DNA from 3 places in the Rossellomorea sp. NS-SX7 genome. Region 1 is predicted to be linked to each of the others. Evidence: predicted binding sites of a transcription regulator. Region 1 holds the regulator's gene; each other region holds the start of a gene.

Region 1 (2,274 bases):
TTCTACCATGCTGACAATATTGATGACCATCGAGTCTGATTCGGATAAATGCAGCTCCCCGCTATGAGTCTGACTAATGATCTTTACATCTTCCTTTAATATGCAATGTATTAATGCAATCTTTGCATTTCCTCTTCCAATTCTTGTTTCATCTTGAATCAGCACTGCATCAATGGACTTATCTTTTATTAAATCCAGCAGCATAAGGACTCCCGGGCGGTCCAATTCAAAGCCGCTTGCCTGATCCTTAATGACAGCTTCCACTTCAAATTGATGTTCCTCTGCAAGCTTCACCAATTCTGCTTCCTGTCTTTCCAGTGAGGTTTCCTGTGTGTCTTTCTTTGTGCTTACCCTGCAGTAAACTGCTGCTTTCATATACTCTCACCCTCTATTCGTTATTCATGGCAAGCTGTAAATCCGAGTGGGTCGGGAAAGTTGAAGATTCCACCGGTAAAACCAGGGACATTCCCGGTTCGATAGAGAAAGAAATAAGATTATTTTCTTCTCCGACCCATTTAATGAACTCTTCCCTGCTCATGGAATATTCCCCTTCAAATTTTTCTGCAATTGTCCAGAGAGTATCACCCTTACTCACAGTAACTGTTTCATAGTAAGGCTCGCTTCCTGTGGTTAAAAATAAATAGCCGGCTGATAAAAAAGATAATACAAAAAGAATGATTATGTAAGAGAAACGATTCCAAATTAGCGATAACATATAAAATGACCCCCATGCGAATGTTTGTTCTGTTCTTTGTAATTTGATTGTAATACGAACATTCGTTTGGTGTCAACCGAAAATTCGAACTTATGTTTGTATCATATGGAAAGACATGCTATAATGGGAACATAAGATCGATAATAGAGGTGCGTGAACATGACTAAATTGTCTAAACGACAGCAAGACATACTTCAATACATTAAAGTATCTGTGAAAGAAAAAGGCTATCCGCCTTCAGTCCGCGAAATCGGCGAAGCTGTCGGTTTGGCTTCCAGTTCCACGGTGCATGGCCATCTGGCAAGACTTGAAAGCAAAGGACTCATCCGCCGTGATCCCACCAAGCCAAGGGCAATTGAGATTCTTGATTTAGAAGAGGATACCATCCCTCGTCAAAAAGTGGTTAATGTCCCGTTGATTGGTAAAGTAACGGCAGGCCAACCTATTACGGCGGTCGAAAATGTCGAGGAATTCTTTCCGCTGCCTGAACGCCTGGCTCCTTCAGATGAACAGGTCTTCATGCTTGAAATCATGGGAGACAGTATGATTGAAGCTGGTATTCTGGATGGGGACTTCGTCATTGTGAGACAACAACAGACCGCTAACAATGGCGACATCGTAGTTGCAATGACTGAAGAGGATGAAGCAACAGTTAAACGTTTTTTCAAAGAAAAAGATTTTGTGAGACTTCAGCCGGAAAACTCAACAATGAGTCCGATCATCTTACGAAATGTATCTATTTTAGGTAAAGTCATCGGTGTCTATCGACAAGTTCATTAATTTTAAAAAACGCTATCTCATTAGCGTTTTTTATTTTCCCTTTATACAAAATTCATACAAAAACAAAAAGCCAGCGCCGGATTAGGCGCTGGCTTTTTGTTCGTTTCTTTAAAATGCTTCTTAGTACATTTGGATATATTGTTCTCTCTCCCAAGGATGTACTTGTGTACGGAACATATCCCATTCGATCTCTTTCGCTTCCACGAAGTGTTCGAAGATGTGTCCACCAAGGGATCCGATGATGACTTCATCTTTCTTCAGTTCTTCTAATGCAGCATGCAGAGTCGCTGGAAGATCGATGATTCCTGCTTCTTCACGCTCTTTTTTATCCATAACATAAATGTTTCTGTCAATTGGCTTAGGAGCCTCTAATTTATTCTTGATTCCATCTAAACCTGCAGCAAGCAGAACTGACATTGCCAAGTATGGGTTAGCCGCTGGATCGACACTACGCACCTCAACACGTGTACTGATTCCACGGGATGCAGGGATACGGATCAGCGGGCTGCGGTTTCGTGCAGACCATGCTACATAACAAGGAGCTTCATAGCCAGGTACAAGACGCTTGTATGAATTCACTGTTGGATTGGTGATGGCAGTGAATGCAGTAGCATGTTTAATGATACCTGCAAGGAATTGACGTGCAGTTTCACTTAACTGAAGATCTCCTTTTTCATCGAAGAATGAATTTTGACCTTCTTTGAACAGGGACATATTACAGTGCATACCTGAACCATTTACACCGAATAACGGTTTTGGCATGAATGTAGCGTGAAGAC
Region 2 (2,274 bases), 410 kb from region 1:
ACGAAGGACAGGATGTTTTCAGAAAATCCATCATTAAACTGAAACGAGAATTCCACTTCAATGTTGTGACTTGCGCCTTCAAAAAATGCAACATTGTGAAGGCTGTCCTTTTCTTCGTTTAAGTATTGAACGAATGCCTGTATGCCGCTTTCATAAAGAAACACTTCTTTTTGATCATGCCGTTCGTCCATGATTTCAATTTTTAAGCCTTTCAGAAGAAATGCGGATTCCCTTAAACGTTCACATAACGTTTCGTAATTATATGTTGTTGAACTGAAAATGTCAGGATCGGGTTTAAAATGTATGAGTGTACCGGATTTTTTGGTTTTGCCGATCTTTTCGAGAGTGGTTTCCGGTTTGCCGCCTTTTACAAAGCGTTGTTCATACTTAATGCCGTCTCTCTCGATCGTAACGATGAGCCATTCGGATAAGGCGTTAACGACAGAGGCACCAACCCCATGGAGACCGCCGCTTGTCTTGTAACCTCCCTGACCGAATTTACCGCCGGCATGAAGGACTGTCAGGATGATTTCAGGGGTCGGTTTCCCCATTTTATGCATACCTGTTGGCATCCCGCGTCCTCTATCCTGAACGGAAATACTGTTATCTTTATGTATGGTTACGATGATTTCATTACCGAAGCCAGCAAGTGCTTCATCTACTGCATTATCTACAATTTCATATACTAAATGATGCAGCCCCCTGGAGTCAGTAGAGCCAATGTACATACCAGGTCTTTTTCGAACGGCTTCCAAGCCCTCTAAAACCTGAATTGCATCATCATTATAAGCCATGGACTGTTTCTTGTTGGCCACGAACATTCCCCTTTCAAACTTCACTACCCGTATCTTAACTTCCATACGGGTTTCTATGTTGTATCATTACTATAACATAAGAACGTTTGTTCGTTTACCTGTTTTTAGCCATTTTAGGTAAACCACTATGCTATATTGTAGCGCTTTATTTCATTTTCGCAAATTTATTTTCTGGTGAATACGGTGTTTCAAGGGGAATATCCCCTGTTTTTCAGCTTGAATCATCCCCTGCGAAAGTGTATAAATCAATCATCCGAAAAAAAACAAGCGGTAGACGCCGCTTGCACCTAGTGAGAACTATTTGGTTAAAGCATGTTCAACCTTGATACACCGATCCATAATCACTGTATATCCACGTTCTTTGAGGAAAGAGTAAGCCTCTTTATTCATTACACCCAGCTGAGCCCAGAATACCTTGGCATCTATTTTATCAAATTCTCTTGCGATATCGGGAAGGAATTCCGATCGCCTGAAAACATTGACAATATCAACAGATCCCTCGATTTCTTCCAATGAAGAGACCGCTTTTATCCCAAGAGCGGAATCGATGGTTGGGTTAACCGGGATGATTTCATAGCCTTGATTCTGCATTGCCTTAGACACAGAATGAGATGTACGATCTGGATTATCACTTAATCCAACGACTGCGATCCGCTTTGATTTTTTTAATATTTGTCCCATTTCTTCACGGGTTGGATTTTCGATCATGAGAATACACCGTCCTTTTGAATATCTATTACATGCGTTCTAAAGTCCTATTCTATTTTTATAGCATAATTTCCTTTATTTTTCAAAATTGTATGAAAATGTTCCTCTAAAGATAAAGTGAATCCTGTAGAAAGGATTCACTTTATTGTTGATTATTCTTTTATTAACCCTTTTGAAATGAGAAATTCTCGAGCTACCTCTTTTGGTTCCTTCTTATCGATATCCACTTTTGCATTCATTTCACTCATCTCTTTTTCAGATATCTGACCGGCTAATTCGTTTAATGCGTCTTCCACCTCGGGATGCTCTTTCAGTACTTCCTGACGGATGATCGGTGCGGCATCATATGGTGGGAAGAAGCCTTTATCATCTTTTGTTGACTTCAGGTTATATCGTTCGATTCTTCCATCTGTAGTGAACGCAGGGATGATATCAACATCACCATTTTTCACTGCCTCATACATAATGTTCGGATCATAACTCTCTTTCTTTTTAAACTCGAAGCCGTATTCTTTTGAAAAGGCATCGTAGCCGTCTCCCTCGCGTTCATAGAACTGGTGCGGGGCACCGAAGCTAAGGTCCTTTGAAAGTGGCACTAAGTCAGAGAATGTTTTCGCATCAAAATCCTGATCCTCTGTGTACGCAAGAGTGTACGTATTCTCAAATCCAAGAGGCTTAAGCCATGTCACATTGAATTTTTCTTCATATCCTTTTCTTACTTGATCAAGTATCTCGTCTCCTGATGCCCCTT
Region 3 (2,274 bases), 890 kb from region 1:
GAGTACATGCTGAAGAATGGCATCAAGGGCTCGATCATCAACATTTCATCTGTCCACGAAATCATCCCCTGGCCGCATTTCGTTCATTATGCTGCCAGCAAAGGCGGAGTGAAACTGTTGATGGAAAGCCTGGCTTTGGAGTTTGCCCCTGACGGCATCCGGGTCAACAACATTGCCCCCGGCGCCATCGATACGCCCATCAACGCAGAAAAATTCTCTGACCCGGAGAAGAAAAAAGGGGTCGAAAAACTCATACCGCTCGGCTACATCGGCGAACCTGAACAAATCGCTTCCTGTGCAGCATTTCTTGCATCAGAGCAGGCAAGCTATGTTACCGGAACGACCTTGATTGCAGATGGCGGGATGACGAAGTATCCGGGGTTCCAGGCCGGGAAAGGGTAATGAGGTGGAAGAGTCTGCTCTGTAATGGGGCGGGCTTTTTTTGCAGGCAGGAACGAATTTGAAGGGGAGGGCCCCAGCAGAAGATGAGGAGGAAGGTTTCATCCTTTTATTAGAGGAAAACGGGATCGTTACAGCTGAAAATGGAATTTTCATGTGAAAAAAGGCTGCTTTAAGGCGATGCCCATCTCTATATTCCTCTTGGGACGCGGATAATGATGATAATTGCGCTACTAATTTGAAGTATTGCTCCGGATTTTTATTAATTGCGCCAGTTCAGGGATAATTGCGCTTCTTTTCAATTAATTGCGCCGCTTTCCCGATAATTGCGCTACTTAGAATGATTCTTATTTTGTCCCGTCGTTCACTTTTATCGTCTGTCGTCCCAAAACCAGCCGCCTCCGCTTTTCTAGTGTCCAGCTCCGGCGGCTAGAGGCTCGAGACATAAGTCATGCCATCCAAAAAGGCAAAGAGCGCCTTTATGGCTGTCCTGCCTTATGCTGTCGCCTCTGAACGAGCCGCCTCCGCTTTTCTAGTGTCCAGCTGCAGGGCTTAGAGGCACATGTCATAAGCCAAATTGTCCAAGAAGGCAAAGACCGGCCTTCATGGCCAATTCGTCTTATGCCACCCGCCTCTGAGCAAAGCCCTTCCGCTTTTCCGTCTCCCAATATTTTAACTCCATTCCCAATAATTTAAGTTGAAAGCGAACGTATATTCGTATAAAATCATAGATATAATAAAAGGGAACAAACGTTCTAAAGAAACGATGGGAAGGAGTGAGAAGGATGACTGTCGATTACAGCGGGCTGCCGCACCACAAGATTTTATGCATCGATATGAAGAGCTTTTATGCCAGCTGTTCGGCTGTCATGCTCGGGCTCGATCCGCTCCAGTGTCATTTAGCGGTGGTCGGGGACCGGGATCGGCAGGGGAGCATTGTATTGGCTGCGTCCCCAAAGTTAAAGAAAGACTTCGGGATCAAAACCGGGTCGCGGATGTTCGAAATTCCAAAGGATCCCCGCATTCAACTTGTAGAGCCGAAAATGGCTACCTACGTGCGCATTTCCACTGAAATTACCCGCTTGTTTCACCGTTACGTTCCAAAAGACGCCATTCACACGTACAGTGTCGATGAAAGCTTCATCAAGATTGACGGGGCCACGCATCTGTGGGGGGACGCCATGACCATCGCCCGTAAAATAAAAGATGATATGGAAAGGGAATTTCAGCTTCCGTGTGCGATTGGGATCGGACCCAATATGCTCCTGTCCAAACTTTGTTTAGACCTTGAAGCGAAGAAGGAAGGAATTGCCGAGTGGGGGTATGAAGACGTGCAGGAAAAGTTATGGCCCCTGTCCCCTCTCAGTGAAATGTGGGGAATCGGCCGCCGTCTTGAAAAGACGCTCAACCGGATGGGGATCTTCTCGGTCGGACAGCTGGCGCAGTATGAGCTGGAGAAGCTCGAAGCGAAGTTCGGGGTTATGGGCAATCAGCTGTATCATCATGCCTGGGGTGTGGATTTATCGGAAATCGGTGCGCCGATCATGGAAGGTCAGATCAGTTTCGGAAAAAGCCAGATTCTCCTCAGGGATTACAAGGAAAGGAAAGAAATCAAGTCCGTCATTCTGGAGATGTGCGAAGAAGTGGCAAGAAGGGCGAGGACGCATAAGAAGGCTGGAAGGACCATCAGCTTCGGGATCGGGTACAGTCAGGAAGAATTCGGAGGCGGATTTCACCGCTCGAGGACAGTGGAGGAGCCGACCAATATCACGATGGATTTGTACAGAGTCTGTCTTCAGCTTTTCGAAGAGAATTATAATGGAAAGACGGTCCGGAAAATATCCATAGCCCTTTCAAATATCACGGAGGATGAAA

What was found. Region 1 encodes LexA, which represses DNA repair genes until DNA is damaged. Its sites were predicted from a motif close to CGAACATATGTTCG; they were not measured.
Region 2: parE (DNA topoisomerase IV subunit B) is a predicted target of LexA. The motif match lies at 895-908, and genes of this name have one in related genera.
Region 3: ACUXV2_RS12425 (Y-family DNA polymerase) is a predicted target of LexA. The motif match lies at 1,104-1,117, and genes of this name have one in related genera.

The regions. Positions count from the first base shown of each region.
Region 1 covers NZ_CM128249.1:1,574,326-1,576,599, reverse strand. The annotation lists gene ACUXV2_RS07660 (YneB family resolvase-like protein) at 1-375, opposite strand, end outside; gene yneA (cell division suppressor protein YneA) at 389-715, opposite strand; gene lexA (transcriptional repressor LexA) at 875-1,495, shown strand; gene glnA (type I glutamate--ammonia ligase) at 1,616-2,274, opposite strand, start outside.
Region 2 covers NZ_CM128249.1:1,980,029-1,982,302, reverse strand. The annotation lists gene parE (DNA topoisomerase IV subunit B) at 1-815, opposite strand, end outside; gene ACUXV2_RS09840 (CoA-binding protein) at 1,113-1,523, opposite strand; gene ACUXV2_RS09835 (glycine betaine ABC transporter substrate-binding protein) at 1,676-2,274, opposite strand, start outside.
Region 3 covers NZ_CM128249.1:2,468,147-2,470,420, reverse strand. The annotation lists partial or broken gene ACUXV2_RS12430 (glucose-1-dehydrogenase) at 1-402, shown strand, start outside; gene ACUXV2_RS12425 (Y-family DNA polymerase) at 1,185-2,274, shown strand, end outside.